4 regions of the Blautia ammoniilytica genome follow, and region 1 is predicted to be linked to each of the others. Evidence: riboswitches for the same ligand, from Rfam matches in the RefSeq annotation. Region 1 holds a riboswitch; each other region holds the start of a gene.
What was found. A riboswitch is a leader RNA that binds a small molecule or an ion and turns the genes downstream of it on or off. The one in region 1 is predicted to bind cobalamin.
Positions count from the first base shown of each region.

Region 1 (5,776 bases):
TTTTTATTGTTTTTCTTTTTGTCATCCTTCTTTTTGTTCGGATCACTGCTATTATCCTTATTTTCCTGATCTGGATTAGATGGATCCTCCTGAACATTCAGATCTGCGATCTTTTCCAAAGTACCGGAATTAAAAGTAAGGATACGGTCATACCACAGATTATGACTCTTGGAATGTCCAGCTACTGCAATGCCTGTATCCAGGGCAGAAACAGGTACCGGATATGTGTATTTGCCTGCTGCATTTGGAGTAAAAGGAATCCAGGTGGAGCGGTCAGCCTGATCTGCTTCTTCTTTTGTGCCCATAAACAGATAATCATAGCCTACACCGCTAAGTGTAAGGATTGCTGTCATCACACCATCTTTGGAGGTAAGCTGACAGTCTACCACACGGAACATAAATGCGCTGGAGGTAACATTGATCTTATATACTCCATTTGGAATAGCCGGAGCTGGTGTCTGAGTTGGGGTTGGAGAAGGTATCTGGGTCGGCTCTGGGATAGCGGTCGGTTCCGGTATGGCAGTAGGCTGGGGACTATCTGTGGGTTGGGGAATACTGGTGGGAGCCGGCACCACATCCGGGACTGTAATGGTACAGTCTTTGGCTGTATACCATTTGATCTCTCCGCCGTTATTGCTGTTTCCCGGCACAACAGAAAGAGCCTGGTTTTTCATTTCTGCAGGAACATCAAAGGTAAAGCGATAGGTTCCATCTGTATCAGTAGTTCCTGTTATTACCTTTGATTTATCTGCATCTTCTTTTTTTCCTACATACAGTCTGTCAAACACACTGTCATTGCCTTTCACCACCAGGGTGATCTTGCCTTCAGCTGCTGTATAGTCTGTAATGCTTGATCTGAACTCTTTATCCTTGAAAATATCTTCCTCTTCCGGATCTTTTTCTTCCGGGTCTTTTTTTTCTGTATCTTCTTTTTCAGGATCTTTTTTTTCTGTATCTTCTTTTTCAGGATCTTTTTTTTCCGAGTCTTTGGATTCTGTATCTTTCTTTTCAGTATCTTTCTTTTCAGTATCCTTCTTTTCTGATTCCTTTTCCTGGGAATCTTTCTTTTGCGGATCTTCTCCTTCAGAGTCTTTAGACTCATTAACAGCTTCCTTTTTATCGGTTTCTGCATTATTTAGTGCTTCTTTTTCTGGCACAACTGTAGGTGAAACAGATATCTCCGGCATTTCTGATGGCTGGGGAGCCAGGGAAATGGCAGGGATCTGATCACTGTTCTCCTGATTCTCACCAAAAGCTGCCACAGCTGGAGTGACGGACATGGCAGCAGTTAAAAAAAGTGCAAGAAATCTTGTTGAATTACGTTTCATATGAATCTCCTCTGTTAAACAGGAATCTGTCCTGCAAAATATTGTGCCACACAATGCTTCACAGGACAGTTTTCTTTATCTGTATCTACTATTGTTTATTTGTAACTGTAAAAATACGGAACAGTTACATTTATTTTACTTTTACTGTGCAGGTTGCTTTCTGCTTGCCTACAGTAACTGTGATCTTAGCGGTTCCTTTTTTCAGGGCTTTTACTTTTCCCTTGGAATCTACGGTTGCCACTTTCTTGTTGCTGGACTTAAATGCTGCTTTCTGTCCGGTTGTTTTGGGAGTGGTTGTTACTTTTAATTTGGCAGACTTGCCAGCTTTTAAGGTAAGCTTGCTCTGTACCTTTACACTGGTGCATGGATCCACAACAGAAACTTTCACGGTTGCCTTCTTGCCGTCTGCTGTTACTGTAATCGTAGCTTTGCCGGCTTTCTTTGCAACGATCTTACCTGTCTGGTCTACTGCTGCCACATTCTTATTGGAAGATTTCCATTTCAGGGTTGTGGTTGCACCTGTTGGATTCACTTTATAAGAAACATAAGTCTGAGTTCCCTTATTCATGGTAAGGGCTGCCTTTTTTATCTTAAGGGATTTTACTTTTACTGCTTTTTTGGTTACTGTTACAGCAATGGTCTTTTCCTTAGATCCTGCTTTTACAGTGATCTTGGTCTTACCTGCTGCTTTTGCAGTGATCTTACCAGCATCGTTTACTGTAGCAACGGAAGGATTCTGGGAAGTGTATACCACCTTGTCTGTGGTATTTGCAGGTGTTGCAATGGCACTGACTGTCCTGGAGGCTCCTGCCTTTAAGGTAAGCATGGAAACAGAAACCTTTAATGAAGTTGCTGCAACTGCTGCAGGTGTGGGAGCCGGCGTCTCAGTAGGTGTTGGTGTAGCAGTAGGTGCCGGTGTAGCAGTAGGTGCCGGTGTCTCATTCAATGTTACATGAAGAGTATAGGCGATCTCATGTGCCATGCTCATACCTGTAGTCAGTGCAAGGATCTTCACATCTTCATTCAGGTCAACCGGGATCCTGTATGTAACGCCGGAAGTATTCACTGTACCGTTAAATAACTGATTGTTTGCCTTTACATAAACATATTTCTTGCTGCTGAATGTAACATCTGCAAAAGCCTTGCCATTTTCAACAATTACCTGTGGGCAGGTAATTGTCACTTTACCTGTACCGCCGGCAGCTGTGAAATTCTCCGGTGTATAAGTACCATCAGGAAGTGCTGTACTGTTATCTACAGGATCTGTAGCAGCTGCAAGAAGCTTGGCGGAGTTGAAGGTGATCGTTTTATCCTGCCAACCACTCTTATTGGAATGTGCAGCCACATTGATAACCTTATCCAGTTTGGCAACTGCAAACGGTCCGAATACATACTGTTCTTTACCATTACTATCCTTTACTACAGATGAATAAGTCATCTGATTAGCAGTATCTGCCTCTGCCGCCTCTGCTGTTCCAAAATAAAGCTTATCCCTGCCAGTGCCGGAAAGAGTAATGGTAGCTGTCATTACTCCATCTTTGTCACTATATAAAGTAGCTGCTACTACCCGGAACATTGTGCCAGTACAGGTCACTCCCGGTGCAGCTGCATCAGAAAAATCAAAGGTATAATATCCCTGTGCTGCAACAGTTCCCAGATTCTCTGCATCTTCAGCTACCGGTGCGGCTTCCTCCGGATAAGCGGTAAATGCACCATCTAATACATCAGAGGTCACTTCCTCCTGGTCTGTAAACTCAGCAAAATCTGCCTCCTCAGACTCATCAAAAGCCTCATCCTCTGTTACATCCTGTACATCCACTACTGCTGCAAGATCTTCCCCAAATGCAGGAAGCACACTCCCTGTTGTCATTGCAGCGCAAAGAAGCATTGCAAGAATGATTTTTCGTTTTTTCATGATCTTTATCCTCCTGTTATTTCCAATCAATTTGAATGAAGACATGTACTGCTGTACAAAAAAGAAGCCTGCTTCCGGCTTGGAAACAGGCATCACAATTGCTCATATCATTATATGCATAGCCCAAAAACATATGTGCAATAAAACAATACAAGAAATAGCAATGAATCGCTTTCGTCGGAAGCTTCCATCTTCAGCATTCACAGCAGGTTTCCTGGCTCACAGATCAACAGATATCTGCTCCTTCTCAAGAAGAGACGGCTTCCATGAGTCCTATCGGATCCAGGCTTCTTCTCAATGGTCCCTGCAGTATCCTCCCTGCTCACAGTGACCGGATCGTTCAGGACTTCCACCTGATTCCCTTTAACAGCCGGAATCGTTGCCTCCTGGCTGACACTGTAAACGGTCTTTATTCATTTCCTGTATTATAGCAAAAGCATTTTTTGAAATCAATACGATTTCCTTTAAAATTGTGAAAAATCAAACAAAATCACACATTCTTATGATGCCTGTTTACAGCTCTGTAGCAGCCACGCAAAATCAGCTGATGTAATGGCTGCTGCAGATTTCCTCCGTTTCCAGCAGATTTCCATCCTGGTCATATACATGACGATAAGTTTTGTAGCTTTGTGCATCCAGCTGCTGGGTAGTCACCTTTACTGTATTGGAATTTGTTTTTGTACCATAGATCTTCACATTAACGGAACCATCTGCATAAGTGGCAGAGATCCGGATAGGATACTCAGTATTATTGCAAAACTGAAAGTCAGGATCTCCCCAGGATACAGCAGCATCCAGCCCAGCCGGCACATAATCTACCCTGCCGGAATGATTGGTACGCTTTACAATTTCCAGATCTGCATATAGGCATGCATTAAACAAGGTGGTGGAAACCTGACAGATCCCTCCGCCGATCCCTTCTGCATGCTGTCCGTTTACAAACACACCGGCAGCCTTATACCCTCTTTCGGCTGTACGCTCTCCTAAGGTTTCATTGTAAGAAAAGGTCTCACCAGGCATCAGTTCAATTCCATCAATTGCCTTTGCAGCAAGAGTCAGATTGGTGATCCGGTTGTCAGTACCGCCTCCATAAGTATTATAGCTTCCCAGTACATCCCGGAATACCCGGCTGGTCAGATCCCCGGTTGTCACCTCCGGCAGGATCTGTTCAAAAGCCACTGTAAACACACTGCCTTCTTTGGCCTGTCCATATTCTTTGACCGCCTTTGCAACATCAAAGGATATCCCTGTCCTGGAAGGAACGATCTCATAATCATTCTTTTCATCCATATATGCATCTTCCGGCTCCTGATAGATCTGCCTATAATAAGCCTTGAAATCCGGCTCCTCTGGTGTAACACTAATGGTTGCACACTGGATCTGTGTATCAAGATCCAAGCTGGCAGCTGCATGCAGGAGCTGCTCCTTTAAAGCATCTGTATCTGCCTTAATACCAGTTTTTCCCTTCTTTATGATCAGACTGTCGTCTGTTATCCGGCATACAGGCTGTACCACTGTATCTACCTTTTCGATTTCCATATAAGAAATCACAGAAGACACTGTCTCCGGATGGGTCACCTGGGGAAGAAGCGTGATCTCTTCTGCATTATCATCTGTCATCAGACGTATCCGGTCCAGACCTCTTTTATACCAGGCACCATGGCCAAGCTGATAGGCCTGCTCCACCACTTCCCCGGGATCTATGCCAAGCATAGGAAATATGTAAGCTTGATAAACTTCGTCGGACAGGTTCACCTGGATAGCCTTATCCTCATAAGTCTCTTTAAAATCTGCCAGGATCGCTTCTCTGGCCTGGGCTTTTGTCTTTCCCTGGATGGAAATCCCATTGACCTGAACATTTTTCCAGATCACGGAATCATTTAGAAGTACACACCAGACCAGATACAATACGGCTGCCAGAAACACTGCAGCCGCTGTAATACTGAAAGCTTTTTTTGCTTTTCTTTTCATATGTAAATCACCGTCTGGCAAGTTCCCTGGTAATGTCCTCCCAGGTAACGCCCTTCTCCACCATTAATACCATTGCATGATACAAAAAATCGGAAATCTCGTATTTAATCTCCTCTTTATCCGGATTCTTTGCAGCAATAACGATCTCCGTACACTCCTCACCTACTTTTTTCAGGATCTTGTCGATTCCCTTGTCAAAAAGATAATTAGTATAAGAGCCTTCCTTTGGATGCTTCTTCCTGTCCATGATCACATCATACACATCCTGAAATACATGAAGTGGATTGGTGTCATCATACTCCTTTTTCATAAGAGGCTGGAAGAAACAGCTTCTGCTGCCTGTATGGCATGCTGCACCTACCTGATCCACCTTTGCAAGGATAGTATCATTGTCACAGTCAAGGGTGAGAGACTTTACATACTGGAAATGTCCGGAGGTAAGGCCTTTCGTCCAAAGCTCATTTCTGCTTCTGCTCCAGTAAGTCATCCTTCCTGTTTTCAAAGTGGTTTGGAATGCCTGCTCATTCATATAAGCTACCATCAGCACTTCATCTGTCTTATA
Region 1 is NZ_JAOQJL010000003.1:21,821-27,596, forward strand. Features, by position in the region: gene OCV61_RS01960 (hypothetical protein) at 1-1,328, opposite strand, end outside; gene OCV61_RS01965 (Ig-like domain-containing protein) at 1,459-3,243, opposite strand; cobalamin riboswitch at 3,431-3,659, opposite strand; gene OCV61_RS01970 (VanW family protein) at 3,784-5,214, opposite strand; gene hisIE (bifunctional phosphoribosyl-AMP cyclohydrolase/phosphoribosyl-ATP diphosphatase HisIE) at 5,222-5,776, opposite strand, start outside.

Region 2 (5,776 bases), on a different contig from region 1:
CCCTATGATTCTTCTGGCAGCAGCCTGGACCTGGGATTATCTGAAAAAGGGCGGCAGAGCCAGCATTATAGGTGTGGTTCTGGTTTGTATCTTTATGTATAAAGCCTGCAGGATGGGCTATGAGGACAGTCTTTTTGCTGAATACAGACAGAACGCAGTGATCACGGCTGTAACCGGAACAGTAATGGCAGTTGTACTTTTGCTGGTGAACCGGTTGAAAGTAAAAGGGGAGCAGGTGCTTTTTAGCCTTTTGGCACTGGCTATGGCTGCGAATGTGATCTGTGAGGGAACTGTTGGCTATGAAGACAGAATGTCCCTGAAAAAAGAGGATACACCGGCAGAAACAGTGGTGCAGGTAACGGATGATTATCTTGAGAAGATCGTTGAGGATCCGTCCGAGCAGCAGGCAAGAGATTTTATTGACAAGCCCCAGGCATATTTCCGGGAGCTTTACAGTCAGGACATCCAGGACATTCTGGGATTTTTAAGGGAAACAGACAAAAGCTTTTACCGGGTGGAAAAGGACTTTTCGTCTGCGACGATTTCCATGGATTCCCTGGCTCAGGGGTACAGAGGGGTCAGCACCTATAATTCTGTAATGAACAGCAATGTAAAGGATTTTGTAAACACCTGTATCCCAAGCTTTTATTATGCAGACCGGAACAGGTATACCTTTTGGGATAATGCTATGAACAACTGGTTTGCAGCCTTTACAGGGGTAAGATACCTGATCTCCAAGAATAGCAGCCTGGATAGCAGCAAATATACGCTGATCCGTCAGTTTGGCAGTATGTATCTGTATCAAAATGTACGGGAAAGCGATGTGGCAAGGTTTTATGATGAAACGGTATCAGAAAGCAGCCTGCGGGAAGCGGATAAAAAGATCCGGAAGAAGTTTTTAAGTAATGCCATTGTGCTGGAGGATGGAGAAGACAGGGAAAGTGCGGCAGGCCTTGGAAAATCCCAGGCAAAGAAGGAATCAAAGGTTGTGCTGGATGCCCCTCAGAAGGACACACTGGTAACAGGCAGTATCCAAGCGGCTTCAGATGGATATGTACTTTTTATGATTCCTTATGAGGATGGATGGAGCCTTAAGATCGATGGAGAAGACACAAAGCTGCAGAAAGGGGACTTAGGCTTCCTTGCATGTAAAGTAAAAGAAGGAAATCATGCCCTTACCCTTACTTATCATGCACCATTGCTGAAAGAAGGAATCCTGCTAAGTCTGGCATTCTGGATTATCTATCTTATGTTTACTGTATATACATTTTTTGTTCATAGAAAAGACACAATTATATGATAACTATTAGATATCCGAATTGAATATGTATAAAGTTGTAGCGCATAGGTAGCATCATTTCATGATGCGTAAAAGAGAATCCGGTGTGAATCCGGAACGATGCCGTCACTGTGTAAGGGAGCTGCTTCAGAGCCCACTGGGAGACCGGGAAGGGGAAGCAGTGTAGAACGAAGTCAGGAGAACTGCCTTTGCGTGGGATTGTGGATCTGCGGGACACAGAACCAGTATTCTCATAACATTATATGATCATATAGTTTACTGTCGGTATACTTCTGCGAAGAGGGAGAAGCATCTGACAAAAGGAACGAATGTGTTGATGAGAAGCATTGCGGTCGCAGAAATGTGACCGCTGTTTTTATGCATAGTTCGTCCGGAAATACGAAAAAAAGAGGAAAAAATAATGAAGCGCAAAACAATTATGGCACTGATCCTGTCTGTATCTATGGCAGCAAGCATGACATGTGCAGCAACAGCAGCATTTGCAGAGACAGAAGACGCAGCAGAGGCAACAGACGACACAGAAGCAGCAGACGACGCAGAAGCAACAGACGACGCAGAAGCAGCAGACGATGCAGAGGAAACAGATGATGCATCTGCTGAGGACGCAGACCAGGAGGCAGCAGATAAAGTGGCAGCTCTTATTGATGCGATCTACGTACAGGAGAGAACAGACGATACAGATGCACAGTGCACAGAAGCAAAAGAAGCATGGGATGCACTGACAGATGCACAGAAGGAACTGGTAGAGGGAGAAGAGGCAAGCCCTGAGTATTTCGGAAGAGATACAGGAGACGCTTCCAAGGATGATCCGAGAAACCAGGATGAGATCGGTGAGAATGAGCTTCTGGTTGTAAGCTTTGGTACTTCTTTTAATGATAGCCGTGCACAGGATATCAAGGGTATCGAGGATGCACTTCAGGAAGCATATCCGGACTGGTCTGTAAGAAGGGCATTTACAGCTCAGATCATCATCAACCATGTACAGGCAAGAGATGATGAGCATATCGATAATATGCAGCAGGCACTTGACCGTGCAGTTGCAAACGGAGTTAAGAATCTGGTTGTACAGCCTACACACCTGATGCATGGCGCAGAGTATGATGAGATGACAGCTGCTATTGAGGAATATAAAGACAAATTCGAGTCTGTAGCTATTGCAGAGCCAATGCTGGGTGAGGTTGGAGAAGATGCTACAGTGATCAATGAGGATAAAGAAGCTGTAGCAAAAGCTATCACAGATGAGGCTGTAAAGACTGCAGATTATGACAGCATGGAAGCTGCTGCTGAAGATGGTACAGCTTTCGTATTTATGGGTCATGGAACATCCCATACAGCAAATGTTACTTACGACCAGATGCAGACACAGATGGAGAACCTTGGATTTACAAACGCATTCATCGGTACTGTAGAGGGTGAGCCGGAAGACACAGCATGCGATGCTGTAATCGCTAAAGTAAAAGATGCTGGTTTCAAGAAAGTGATTCTTCGTCCGCTGATGGTTGTTGCAGGTGATCATGCAAACAATGATATGGCTGGAGATGACGACGATTCCTGGAAGAGCATGTTTGAGGCATCCGGAGAATTTGACAGCGTAGACTGCCAGATCGAAGGACTTGGAAGAATCGATGCAGTAGAACAGCTGTATGTAGAGCATACAAAAGCAGCTATCGACAGCTTAGCAAAATAAACGGACATGTGGCCATTTGACCACATCATCATAAAGGAGAAAAGAAAGTTATGAAGCGTTCATTAGCCATTTTAGTATCAGCATTAAGTATTTCTGCTATGACAGTTCCTATGACACTGCCGGTATGGGCAGAGGCAGCAGACACCAAAGAAGAAGCATCCGATACACAGGATCTGGAGGATGGAGTTTACATTGTTGACTTTAATACAGACAGCAGCATGTTCCACACAAATGAGGCATGCGAGGGCAAAGGCCAGCTTACTGTAGAAGACGGCAAAATGACCCTTCATATCTCTCTTGTATCCAAGAACATTGTGAATCTTTTCCCAGGGCTTGCTGAGGATGCACAGAAGGATGACGCAGAGCTGCTTCAGCCTACCACAGATACGGTTACCTATAAGGATGGTTTATCAGATGAAGTGTATGGCTTTGATGTTCCTGTAGAGGCTCTTGATCAGGATTTTGACCTTGCTATTATCGGTACTAAGGGCAAATGGTATGATCATACAGTAAGCGTAAGCAATCCGGAGGAGATGAATGACGATAACAAGCTTCCTGTAGAAGTTGCTGAAGATGAGGCAGAAGATACCGAGAATGCAGCTGAAGATACCGAGGATGCAGAATAATCATTAAGCAGATATATCCACCATATATGAAAGCCAGCCGATCGCGTTTCGGCTGGCTTTTATCTCTGTCGAGAAGACTCCCACCTCTTTCAGGTGGTGAGTAACAGCTCGATTTGAATATGGTGGATATATTTGCTTTATTATGCATCCTTTATTGATTAAACAGGCGCAGGGGATTTACACTTTTGCACCTTGATATCAGGACTTGATGATCTTGATCATTTTGATAAACAACAGAAGAAGGATCAGGAATGCCACGCCTCCGATCACTGCATAAGGCACGTAGGAGGTGGACTGGGAATAGGCCTTTGCGGCTTCCATATTCGCCTGTCCGTTGGTATAAAGAGAGGTGTCCTGTTCCTGTTCCGGCTCCATTACAGCAGTACCAACCTGAACGCCGCTGTAGAAGTAAGTGCGGTTCACCTGGTCGCCTGCCGGTGTATCCTGAACAGTCAGGCTGTCCTCTGAGGCACCGGCAGGTACGATCACCTGTCCTCCGGACATCAGGGAAAAATCATCCTGACCTAAGGTAAGAAGCTGGAAATTGGAAAATCCGTAATCCAGAAGAGTGATGGCTTCATCATCTGTCTGGCCGGAGGCACCTTTTAAAATAACGCAGATCAATGTAACATCATTGCGCTGTGCACTGCATACAAGTGTGCTTTGGGAAGCTTCTGTAAATCCTTCCTTGCCGCCAAGACAGCCCTGGTAGTAAGCATCTGAACTGTTGTTGGTCATGGTGAACTTGCTGGTAAGTGACCTGGCTCCACCGGATACATTGGTCGCCGGAATGGTGTAGGTATTCGCACTGGCAATAGGAGAAAAGGAAGGATTCTCTGTAGCTGCCTTCATGATCAAGGCCATATCATGGGCTGTGGTATGCTGATTCTCATCAGGAAGCCCGGTAGGGTTGGTGAATACTGTGTTGGTACAGCCAAGCTGGGCAGCTCTGGTATTCATCATGGCAACAAAGTTTTCAACGGATCCGCCGACATGCTCTGCAACCTGAAGGGCAATATCGTTGGCAGAGGCAACCATGATGGCATACAGGCATTGTTCCATGGTAAAAACTTCATCCAGCTGTGCGGAAATATTGGCCCCTCCATCGGTAACACCGGAAACGCCGGTAGCAGTCATGGTCACTTCATCTGTAAGATTGCTGTTCTCTAAAGCAAGAAGACAGGTCATGATCTTGACGGTGCTCCCGGGATAAAGAACCTCATCCATATTCTTGGCGTACAGGGTAGTACCGGTGCTGTCTTCAAGGATCACAGCGGCTTCGGAAGTGATCTCAGGCCCTTGGGGCCATCCTGAAATCTGGTTGGTGGTGATACTTGAGGCAGCAGTATCTGTAGCAGCCTCTTCTGCAAAGGCAGGGCTTCCCAGGATCAGGGAAGCAGACAGCCCGGCAGAGAGCAGAAGGGAAAAAACAGTCCGTTTTCTGCTGGGGGATTTCTTTTGCTTTTTCATTGTATAGATTATCTCCTGTTATATTTTTATCTCAGTCGAGAAGACTCACACCTCTTTCAGGTGGTGAGTAACAGCTCGATTTGAATATTTGTCAGCTGTTTCAGACGATTACAGCTTAATATTTTTATCATAGCATATCTGTAATCAGAAATAGTATATCACATTTACTCCATTTCTTGCAAAAAATATAGTAGAATGTTAAAATGTACAGTAATAATAAAACAGAGGAAAGAAAATATGAGTAAACAAAAATCGTCAGGGATGAAGATCCAATGGGGACGTCTGCTGAAGAAGCTGTCTCCCTATACCATCCAGAAAGGGCTTCGCTATCTGAAGCATTATGGCCCCAGGGAATTCTGGATCCGTCTTCACGAACGGTTTGAGCCTGAGGAGGTTCCGTATGGACCCTGGTATGAAGCATATATTCCGGATGAGACCGTGCTGGAGAAGCAGAGAAAGCATACTTTTGCCTATGCACCTAAGATCAGTGTAGTAGTACCTGCTTACCGTACACCGTCTGTCTTTTTAAAACAGATGCTGGAGTCAGTCCTTGCACAGACTTATGCCAACTGGGAGCTTTGCATTGCTAACGGCAGCCCTGAGGACAAAGAGATGTGCCAGATCCTGGATGGATATCAGGCGCAGGATCCGAGGATCCGCTGGCAGCCATTGAAGGCCAACCTGGGGATCGCA
Region 2 is NZ_JAOQJL010000013.1:56,356-62,131, forward strand. Features, by position in the region: gene OCV61_RS08175 (YfhO family protein) at 1-1,300, shown strand, start outside; cobalamin riboswitch at 1,330-1,504, shown strand; gene OCV61_RS08180 (sirohydrochlorin cobaltochelatase) at 1,701-2,987, shown strand; gene OCV61_RS08185 (hypothetical protein) at 3,038-3,613, shown strand; gene OCV61_RS08190 (D-alanyl-D-alanine carboxypeptidase family protein) at 3,812-5,083, opposite strand; gene OCV61_RS08195 (glycosyltransferase family 2 protein) at 5,321-5,776, shown strand, end outside.
Region 2: it holds a riboswitch for cobalamin, as region 1 does, so the genes downstream of both, OCV61_RS08180 (sirohydrochlorin cobaltochelatase) here and OCV61_RS01965 (Ig-like domain-containing protein) in region 1, are expected to answer to the same signal.

Region 3 (5,776 bases), on a different contig from region 1:
AGCAGGCTGAGATCGAGCAGCTGGAGGCAGAGCGTATCGCAGCAGAAGAAGAGGCAAGACGCCAGGCAGAAGCAGCAGCTGCTGCACAGGCATCTAATGATGGTGATTATGATTCTACCCAGTATGATGAAGAAGGAAATGCAGTAAGCAGTTCTGAATCATCAGGCTCTGGTGAGACTCAGTATGATGAGTATGGTAATGTGATTGATTCTGAGAATACAGTAGATCCAAGCGAATATCAGAGTTCTTCTGAGTCAAGCTCCTCTGATTCTTCTTCCAGTTCCAGTTCTTCATCTTCTGGCTCTGGTTCAGGATCTTCTGTTGTAAATTATGCTACTCAGTTTGTTGGCAATCCATATGTATGGGGCGGCACCAGCCTTACTGGTGGTGCAGACTGCTCCGGATTTGTACAGAGTGTATATGCTAATTTTGGCGTCAGCCTTCCAAGAACTTCTTATGAGCAGCAGAATGCTGGAACAGAAGTTTCTTATGCAGATGCACAGCCAGGAGACCTGATCTGCTATGGCGGTCACGTGGCAATCTACATGGGCAATGGACAGATCGTACATGCTTCCAATGCGAAGGATGGTATTAAGATCAGTAATAATGCAGCTTACAGAACCATTACCTCTGTAAGACGTCTTGTATAATAGCAAATAGTAAGATATTTAGAACATATCCCCTGAGACTGGAGTGCTTTTATTTGTGCATTCCGGAACTCAGGGATTTTTATTACCCAAATTTCAGATGGCAGTTTTTGGGGGGAGCTTTTTTGGGGGGATAGAAAAATAAGCATTGACAAATATATAGTAAAAGGGTATTATGATACCAGTATAATTCCATATTGAACATATTAAGTGCTGATCATTTCTAGAAGATGACAGAAGAGGGAATCAGGTGAAAGTCCTGAGCGATCCGGTCACTGTAACAGGGAAGCCAATCTCAATATCCCATTGTGCTGATGCATGAGAAGGGGAGAGGAAGCGATGATCCTGAAGTCAGGAAACCTGCTTAGTATGGCGAGGTTAAACTTCCGTGTAAAGTGTAACAACCAACTTCGGGGAATCCGCAGCCCCTTAGTGTTGTCTGCTCTTTAATGGTAGCAGACATTTTTTATGGAATGCGCCTGTTCATGAGAATTATACCGATTAAATGGCAGGCGATACTACTTCGGATGTCCGTTCCCTCCGCGTATTTATGAACGGTTCATTTTCTACCCCGAAGTAGCATCGCTCCCTCTTTTTTACAAGAAAAACAGGAGGCGGATGGAATGGCCGGTGAATATTGGGAAGGCAAAGAATATTCCTTTTTCAGTCATAAAGAATGTGAGTTTTTTCCGTGCCACAAAGGTGCAGACCCACAGGATTTTAATTGCCTGTTTTGTTATTGTCCATTATATGCCCTGGGGGATAAGTGCGGAGGGAATTTTAAATATACGGAAAAAGGCCTGAAAGATTGTACAGGGTGTTTACTGCCGCATAAGCGCAGAAATTATGGTTACGTAACCGGTAAGTATCAGGAACTTGCAAAACTGATGGATGAGATCAGAAGCGTGAAAGCTAATGATAAACAGGAATAATAAAGGCAAGAGTAATAAAAACAAGAATAATAGTGACAAGAATAACAAAGATAAGAGTAATAAAGATATAAATAAGAAAAGCTGTTGTACGGAAAATCTCTGAAAGGAGAATCCATACAGCAGTTTTTTTTATAGAAATTATTCCGTAATGTTCCAATAAAGTAAAAAATGTAATGGAAATACCTATCTAATGCTCCTGTTATATAAAAACCTATCTTTTCATAAGGAAGGAAAGCAGTCTGGGAATCTGGCTATTAAGGATCAGATCCGGTGGAAAATTACAGTCTTTTGCAAAAGCTTCCCCATAAGTAAAATCACCGATGTGAGAGATCCCATGACTGTCACTGGAAAGGAGCACAGGAACCTGATATTGGAGACACAGTTCTAAAATCCTGCGGCAATTAGGCCTGGTATCGCCACGGTATCCATAAGGCGCAAGAGATGCCTCGTTGATCTCCATAAGAACCTGGCTATGTGCGGCAGACCGGATCACGGCTTCATAATCAAGATCATATTGAGTATTATCAATATGGCCGAGAACCTTTACACAGGGATGCTGCATCACATTTAACAGTGCAAGTGTATTGCTCTGTCTGTCTGCGGGACGAAGGTTTTGGATATGCATACTGGCAATCGCATAATCAAGGCCTGAAAGCACATCTGCTGGAAGGTCGATCCGGCCTTGTTCATCCAGGATATTAACCTCTGCACCTAAAAGCAGCTGAATGCCAAAACGCTTCCTGGGGGCTGCGGACAGGCTGCGAAAATAAGAAACAGTACCTGCGCCTATAGTAGAAGGACCATGGTCTGTGATCCCTAAAAGAGAAAGTCCTTTGCATGAAGCTGCTTTTGCCATTTGGGTAATGGTACAGGAGGTGCCATGGCCACTGGCAATAGAATGAGTGTGTATATCTGATAAAAACATAATTAAACAACTCCTTTGCTACCAGTATGACACAGCGTGAAAAGCTTTGTCAATAAAAAAAACAGGTGATTTCCTGAAAAAACAATAAAAACAACATAATAAAACCTTTAAAAACAACATAAAACAACAGATTTACCTTGACTTATTGTGTGGAATGAGGTAGAATCACAATAGAAACAAAATGTTACTGCGAAAAAGGGAGCAGGAAACGCTATATATGCTTAAGGAGGATAAAAAAGCATGGTAAACGAATATGAGATCAAAAAACAGATTTGTGAAATCGGAAAACGTATCTACAACCGTAACATGGTAGCAGCAAACGATGGTAACATTTCCGTAAAACTGAATGACAATGAATTTCTCTGCACACCTACTGGTGTATCCAAAGGATTTATGACTCCGGAGTATATCTGTAAGGTAGATGCTAAGGGAAATGTGATCCAGGCAAATCCGGGATTCCGTCCTTCTTCTGAGATCAAGATGCACATGAGAGTATATCAGAAAAGACCGGATGTAGGATCTGTTGTACATGCACATCCTGTATATGCAACATCTTTTGCAATTGCAGGTATTCCTCTTACACAGCCGATTATGCCAGAGGCAGTTATCGCATTAGGATGTGTTCCGATTGCTGAGTATGGTACTCCATCTACCAATGAGATTCCGGATAGACTTGAGAAATATCTTCCATATTATGATGCAGTTCTTCTTGAGAGCCATGGCGCACTTACCTGGTCAACAGACCTTCTTGCTGCATACATGAAGATGGAATCTGTTGAGTTTTATGCACAGCTTCTGTACCAGTCCAAGATGCTGGGCGGACCAAAGGAATTTGATAAAGAAACTGTTCAGAAGCTTTATGAGATCAGAAGAAAAATGGGCCTTCCGGGCAAACATCCTGCAAATCTGTGCCTGAACAAAGATGGCGTAAACTGCCATAACTGCGGTGGTGGATGTGGTTCTTCTGAAGCGAAGAAAGACGTAGCAGGAGATGCAGATCTGGTAGCACAGATCACTAAACAGGTAATGAAACAGCTGGGAATGTAAGAAAAGTTAGGAGGACAATCTCATGCCAATCAGCGAAAGCATGGTACAGGATATTGTACAGGAAGTAATGGCAAAAATGCAGATTGCAGATGCTCCGTCCGGAAAACATGGCGTTTTTAAAGATATGAACGAAGCGATCGAAGCTGCAAAAAAAGCACAGAAGATCGTTCGTGCAATGTCAATGGACCAGAGAGAGAAGATTATTACCTGCATCCGCAGGAAAACAAAGGAAAATGCAGAAATTCTTGCACGAATGGGTGTGGATGAAACCGGAATGGGAAATGTAGGAGATAAGATCCTGAAACATCATCTGGTTGCAGATAAAACACCGGGTACAGAGGATATCAGCACAACTGCATGGTCCGGGGACAGAGGGCTGACACTTATTGAGATGGGACCTTTTGGTGTGATCGGTGCGATTACTCCTTGTACCAACCCAAGTGAAACAATTCTCTGCAATACAATAGGCATGCTGGCAGGTGGAAATACAGTTGTATTTAACCCTCATCCGGCAGCAATCAAAACATCGATTTATGCAATCAATCTTTTAAATGAGGCCTCTCTGGAAGCAGGCGGGCCTGATAATATAGCTGTAACCGTAGAAAAACCAACACTGGATACAAGTGAGATCATGATGAAGCACAAGGACATTCCGTTGATCGCAGCCACTGGAGGTCCTGGTGTTGTAACAGCAGTTCTTTCTTCCGGTAAAAGAGGGATCGGTGCAGGTGCCGGCAATCCTCCGGCACTGGTGGATGAGACCGCAGATGTGCGCAAGGCTGCACAGGATATTGTGAATGGCTGTACATTTGATAACAATCTTCCCTGCATTGCAGAGAAGGAGATCGTTGCAGTTTCTTCCATCGTAGATGAACTGATGCATTACCTTGTGACAGAGAATGACTGTTATCTTGCTTCTAAAGAAGAACAGGATAAACTTACAGAGGTTGTACTTGCAGGCGGCAAGCTGAATCGTAAATGTGTGGGACGTGATGCCAGAACATTACTTTCCATGATTGGTGTAAATGTACCTGCAAACATCCGGTGTATTGTATTTGAAGGACCAAAGGAGCATCCTCTGATCACCACAGAGCTTATGATGCCGATTCTTGGTGTAGTAAGAGCAAAAGATTTTGATGATGCAGTAGAACAGGCTGTATGGCTTGAACATGGCAATCGTCACTCTGCTCACATTCATTCTAAAAATATTGATAACATTACCAAGTATGCGAAAGCAATCGATACAGCAATTCTTGTAAAGAATGCACCGTCTTATGCTGCTCTTGGCTTTGGCGGAGAAGGCTATTGTACCTTTACCATTGCCAGCCGTACAGGCGAGGGTCTTACAAGCGCAAGCACCTTTACAAAGAGAAGACGTTGTGTAATGGCAGACAGCCTTTGCATTCGCTGACAGGAGGATGGTAGATAATGGATATGAATAATGTAAATATTGAAGAAATAGTAAAACAGGTACTTGCAGGAATGTCAGGAAATGCCTCTGCTCCTTCCAAAGCAGCACCTGCACCTTCAACAGGCAGCATTCCGAAAACAGCAAGGGTTGCTATGTTGACAGCACTTGAGCATTACGATATTAAGGAGTTCCCGATTCCTCCTGTTGGAGATGATGACATCCTTGTAAAGGTAGAAGGATGTGGTATTTGTGGTACAGATGCTCATGAGTTTAAAAGAGATCCGTTCAGCCTGATCCCGGTTGCACTGGGACATGAAGGAACTGGTGAGATCGTTGCCATGGGTAAGAATGTAAAGGCAGATACAGCCGGAAAACCTGTTAAGATCGGTGATAAGGTTGTTACCTGTATGATTTTTAAAGATGATCCTGACATTACAATGTATGATCTGAATAAGAAGAATGTAGGCGGCGCAGATGTTTATGGACTGCTTCCTGACGATGATATTCATCTGAATGGATGGTTTTCTGATTATATCTATATCAGAGGCGGCAGCTTCGGATCTACGTTCTTTAATGTAAGCGATCTGGATTTGGATTCCCGTATTCTGATCGAGCCAAGTGCAGTTTTGGTGCACGCAGTAGAAAGAGCGAAGACAACAGGCATCCTTCGGTTTAACAGCAGAGTTGTTGTACAGGGATGCGGCCCTATCGGTCTGATCTGTATCGCAGTACTTCGCACCATGGGTATTGAAAATATCTGTGCAGTAGATGGAGAACAGAAACGTCTTGATTTTGCCAAGAGAATGGGCGCAAG
Region 3 is NZ_JAOQJL010000001.1:53,754-59,529, forward strand. Features, by position in the region: gene OCV61_RS00220 (C40 family peptidase) at 1-650, shown strand, start outside; cobalamin riboswitch at 839-1,029, shown strand; gene OCV61_RS00225 (cysteine-rich small domain-containing protein) at 1,271-1,579, shown strand; gene OCV61_RS00230 (phosphatase) at 1,791-2,504, opposite strand; gene OCV61_RS00235 (class II aldolase/adducin family protein) at 2,745-3,551, shown strand; gene OCV61_RS00240 (aldehyde dehydrogenase family protein) at 3,574-4,962, shown strand; gene OCV61_RS00245 (zinc-binding dehydrogenase) at 4,980-5,776, shown strand, end outside.
Region 3: it holds a riboswitch for cobalamin, as region 1 does, so the genes downstream of both, OCV61_RS00225 (cysteine-rich small domain-containing protein) here and OCV61_RS01965 (Ig-like domain-containing protein) in region 1, are expected to answer to the same signal.

Region 4 (5,776 bases), on a different contig from region 1:
CTTAACCTGGATCTGTGCATAAGGCAGTACAATGCTTTCCACATTTTCATTTGTAACTGTTTTTACCACATAGGTACCAGGTGTACCGATCTTAAAGCTTACCTTACCCTGTGCATCTGTTTTTGCTTCACCTGTTACTTCTTCGCCTGTTTCAGCATTTGCAAGTGTGATATCATACCCTTCTGCAGGTGTAAATTCATTCTTACCTACTGTTCTGTTGATATCTTCATCCATGTAATAGGAATCGCCGGTAAGAGTAAGAGTAAATTCCTCATTCTGGTTTACCGTGGTCTCCTGCTGTTCAAACTGCAGGTATGCCGGATTTGCCACCGTTGTTGCTGAAAAAACGGAAAGCACATCTCCTTCTTTCAGCCTGCACATTCTTGGATCACTTTCCACATATTTTCCATTTACACGGAATCCAACAAAGTTTTTGAAGCTCTTCTGGCCAAGAAGGAAGCCTGTACCGGCGCCTCTTCTTCCGCACATCAGATATTGGGTTGGATTTGCAATATATTCCTCTCCGAACAGTTCCTTATGCAGATCTACCAGTGCGTCAATCACGGTTGCACGCTTTTCCATGTCACTTGACTTGTTGTAATTGTCTTTTTTTTTGGAGTCGGTAGGCGTCACCTTAGCAGCATCATCAGCTGTTACGTTCATAGCCATTTTTACAGGTGCTTCCCCTGGATTCTTATTTACAAAAACTGTAATATTTATGCTCTCTGCATTTTCATTCTGGCTAAGGCCTGATACAACCGACTGAAGAGCATCCTTTGCATTTTCATAATCATCGTCTGCTGCATCTTCCTTTGTATATACTTCTTCAGCCGCTTGAATAGCTTCATCCAGTGTTTCTTTACTTCCTGCTGCCCACTGTCCGGCACCATCCCCTTCTGTCATTTCATCAGAAAGCTCCTTTGCAGTTGCAATGGCATCCTCAAGAAGGGCTTTTGCAGTTTCCTTGCTTAACACACCTTCCAGTTCCACTGGGCCTTCTGTTCCGGTTGCAGTCCAGTTTGCGGTTGCACTCTGATAGTTATCAGCGGCAAATGTATAAGTATATGCCACTGTTTCCACCATCGGGTAGGTACCATCCTCTGATGGCTCCACAGTAAATGTTTCTCCGTTTTTCTTATAAGTAACAGACAGAACCTTTGGATTCACAACTTCCAAATGTCCGGATTTTGCCCGGATCTTAATCGAAGCCTGGTAATTTTTCAATGCTGTAAGGGTTACAACAACCTCCTGATCTTCCAAAGGCTTGATGAATTTTGATCTTACCACCTGATAGCCTTCTGCAGTTACTCTATAAAAATAAGTATAGTTATCCCATAAGGTATAGCTTCCATCCTCAGCAGGAGTTTCACCTGTTACGGTAAGCACTGCCTCCGGAACTTTCTTGCCTTCTGCATCTACAATCTTAAAGGTAACCTTATGCCTGCTGTTCGCCTCTGCAGTCAGGGAAAGATCAACAGTTTCATCAAAGGCAGCAGTAAAGGAAGTCTGCTTTGCAACAGCATCCCCCTTTGTGCCTTCTGCAATATACCCTTCGCTTTGTGCCTGAACAGTATATTTCTGTCCGGATTTCAGCTGATAGATGCCTTCTGTACCTGTCACTTCTTCCTTTGTGGTATTGTTTGTGACTGTGATCTGTGCTTCCGGAATCACCTCACCAGTCTTACTGTTTACTGCGCGGAAAGTCACCTGACAGGTATCTGGTTTTGCTGCAAGCACAAGCTCGTATTTGTACTCAGCCAGAGGATGTGCACTGTTATCATTAATGGCTGCATCCTCCACTGAAGGATCATACAGCTTCAGTGTGGCAGTTACCTGCTGCTCCTGGGTTCTCTTTGATGTATCCAGACTATACGTCTGGGATTTTGCAGGCTGCTGTTTAACAGTAGACTTAAAAATGCTCCAGTCTGAGAAGAACCATCCGCTCTTATACTCTTTTACACTTGGTCTTTTCAGGCTGATGCCAGAAACAGCACTCTTGTAGCTGTTGTAATATGCAACATGATAGGTGCTTCCGTCTTTTGTAACACCGTCTGTTGTGGAAATCACATCATCCACATAATTCCTGTAAAGGAATTTTGCAGCCTCAGCAGCCTGATTCGGTGCCTGAACTTCATCGCTTACCTTGGTTACTGAAGAAGAAAGGATCTTCACATAATGGTCTGTCCAGGTTTTATCTGTTTTTCGGGCTGCCACCTGGAATAAGGTATCCAGCTTATCTACAGCCAACGGCCAGAAAATATGCTTTGTACCATCCTCCGATGGTCTGTAAGCGATCAGCTTATCATCCTTTTCATTGACTGCATCCAGTGCATCCCCCACATACAGTCTGTCATAATCCCCGTTTTTCAGTGTGACAACTGCATCAATCTCTCCATCCTTTACAAGCAGGGTGCAGGCTTCTGCCGGAAATCCGCTATCTGCCTTTACAGCTGCCTGGTAGGTACCATCCTCCAGTCTGTCCGGAGCTGGCGTTACCATAGGCACATTCAGCTTAATATGAATGGTATAAGTAATATCATGAGCAGCTGTCATTGCCACAGTAGTTCCTGTGATCTCCATATCCTGGTTGAGAACAGCAGGAACCTGAAAAACAGATCCTGTATATTCTGTACCTGAAACCGGCAGATACTCATCTCCATCTACAACCAGTTTATTATAGCTGCTGCTGGAAAAAACCACTGTTGCAGTTACTTTTCCTCTTGTAATGGTCACCTTCGGGCAGGTAATCGTAACTTTTCCTGAACCGCCTTGGAAAGTAAAGGATTCTGGAGTATAGGTTCCGTCCTGATATTTTTCTGCAGAACTGGCAGCCAGCAGAAGGTCATCCTGTACATATTCCTCTGTATTACCATCTGTCAACTCGAAAGACGCATCCCCGGTATCCGGATCAGAAGGTTATTCACCGCTGGTAAATACATCCTCCACATCCTCTGCTTCTCCCAGATCAGCCTGGTCCTGCACATCGGATACATCAGCGTCAGATTCCTCCTCGGTCACATCCTGAACAGCCTGTACCTCTGCATCTGCTGAAAAATCCTCTGCTGCAAATGCAGGAGATACAGATGTTACGGTCATTGCTCCTGTTAGCAAAAGTGCTAAAAGAGCATTTGACTTTTTCCTCATTGCTACTTCCTCCTTTGATAAAATTAGGTACTCGCTGCTTGTAGAGGCAGGAGTCCGCTTACATCGGATATACACGTTTCTGTGCTTTGCGTGGAATTTTAGTGAAATAGGAACATTACAAAGTAATCTCCTCTTACACACAAAAAAGCCTGCTTTCATTTGAAAACAGACTTCCTTCAATCCTTAATCTTTCTCTGTGGTATTTAAGCTGCAATAGGGGATTTATTGCAATACAAAAATACTTGTACCAGGGCGCATAAAAATCCCCCTGCCACCTTTTGATCTGATTATTTGAGTGAAAGTGCTTTCATCGGAAGTTTTTCATCGGATATTTCCAGCAGGTTTCCTGGCTTACAGTTCATCGCTTTGCCCCCTTCTCAGACTGTCGTCCAATGGATTTACTGGCATTGCTCCCTGCTTACAGTGACCGGATCGCTCAGGATTTCCACCTGATTCTCTTTTACCCTTCACAGTTAATCTGCGTAGGCACTGAAAACATATATATTCATATCATATGATAGCAACTTCTAACCAAAAATCAAGTCATAAAACCAAATTTTATATATAAATTTACGGTCATTTAAAAATGTAAGTAATTACACGGATTGTTCCGTACTGTGCACATTTTAACTAATGGATGGATCCTGTACAATGCTGAATCCCATACCGTATACTCCCGGGCCGGTGTGGCTACCTACACTGAAGGACAAATGATCGTAATAAACCTGTACCTCAGGGAACATCTCCTGGAGCATAGCCTGCCATTCTCTGGACTCTTCCAGACTCAGACCTGACCCTGCTGCCCCGATCCTTACATATTTAGAATCGATCCCTGGAAAACGTTTTTCCAGATCCTCTTTCAGTGCCTTCAGCATGATGGCTTTTGCCTTCTTCATGCCTCGTGTTTTGGCAAAAGCATCCAGCTTCTCTCCCTGGATCGTAAGTACCGGCTTGATATGAAACACAGTACCAAGAGCGGCAGCTGCAGGCGTGATCCTGCCTCCCTTTTTCAGATATTTCAGATCATCAACTGCAAGAAAAATGCTGGAATCATAGGCTCTTTTTTCCAGATCCTCACGGATCTCTCTGGCAGATCTGCCCTCGTTTGCCATATGCAGTGCTTCCATTACAGCAATACGCATAGTAACAGAAATACGATGGTTATCTGCTACCTGTACCTTTCCCTGGAAATCCTCTGCAAGTCCAATGGCAGTAGCACAGGAACTGCTTAAACCACTGGACATGGGAATATGGATGATCTCATCATAACCCTTAGACAGGATTTGCTTCCACATATCCATCACATCACCAGGGGAAGGCTGGGATGTAGATACATCATGACCTTCTATAAGACTTTCATAAAAAAAGCGTTGCTCCAGATTGATTCCTTCATAATATGTTTGTTCGTTAATGATCACCGGCATAGGAAGTAAAAATATCCCCAGCCTGTCTGCTTCTTCTTTAGTGATACCGCTGTTACTGTCTGTCATTACGGCAGTTTTCATACCTTAAGCTCCCTTCCAAAACCCTTCTGCTCTCTCCACCAGGAAGATTACTCTTCTCTAAGGAGTAAGTTATCATAGGTTTAACTTCTCATCTAACATCTTGCAAATTTTCCTGCTTTCGATATAATCAAAATAATCCTAACTGTTCAGTACCTTGCAATTATCTATCAGGAAAATGCATTCCAAAACACCTTCGGTGCTGGCTTTTGATTACAATAATCACATGTGACGAATTGTAACACTTTCCAAATAAAGATTCAATTCTTTTTTTCAAACTGTGACAATGTAAGGAGATTTGTTCATGAACATCCATAAAAAGAACCCATCCAACTTATTAGCGCGGAAGTGTATTGCAGCTGCCCTTAGTCAACTTCTGAAAGAAAAGAGTTTTTCTTCCATCACGGTTTCCGAACTTACCAAGAAAGCTGGTGTTTCCAGAATGACCTATTACCGGAATTACTCTTCCAAGGAAGATATTTTTGAAGCCTACCTGGAGGATGCCCTGATCTTCTATGATAAAGATATCCAAGCCCTTCCCATTAAGGGAAATTACTATGATGCATCCAATCTGACCCATTATTTTACCTACGTTAAAAAACACCATGAATTTCTGGACAATCTTTTCAAATGCGGATATGGTCACCTTTTCCTGAATGCCATTGATCAATATGTAATGTATCGCTGGAAGAAAGAGGATGACAGCCTGGACCATATTTACAGACTTCATGCTTTCAGCGGTGCACTTTACAATTCCTACATCCACTGGTCTTTGGGTGGTGCCAGAGAATCTCCTGAAGAAATGGCAAAGGCACTTCGCCTTGTATTCGCAGACACATAAGGCTGATCCTGCCCCTTTTCACTTGAAAATTCACTGTCCCTGGCGTATAATAGCGGTCAGATAATCATAAAGGAAAAGACTGCTGCCACACAGATCTTTGGCAGAAAATATTATGAAAAGGAGATTTCCATGAAAAATTATCTTATTGTGTTTCTGATTTCCATGCTTCCCCTGATCGAGCTTCGAGGTGCCATTCCTTATGCTGTTGGATTTGGTCTTCCTCTTGTGCCATCCTACATCATTGCAATTATCGGGAACATGCTTCCTGTGCCATTTATTTATCTGTTTG
Region 4 is NZ_JAOQJL010000022.1:29,563-35,338, reverse strand. Features, by position in the region: gene OCV61_RS11535 (Ig-like domain-containing protein) at 1-2,880, opposite strand, end outside; gene OCV61_RS11530 (hypothetical protein) at 2,917-3,144, opposite strand; cobalamin riboswitch at 3,464-3,653, opposite strand; gene OCV61_RS11525 (DegV family protein) at 3,771-4,649, opposite strand; gene OCV61_RS11520 (TetR/AcrR family transcriptional regulator) at 4,951-5,487, shown strand; gene OCV61_RS11515 (COG2426 family protein) at 5,617-5,776, shown strand, end outside.
Region 4: it holds a riboswitch for cobalamin, as region 1 does, so the genes downstream of both, OCV61_RS11530 (hypothetical protein) here and OCV61_RS01965 (Ig-like domain-containing protein) in region 1, are expected to answer to the same signal.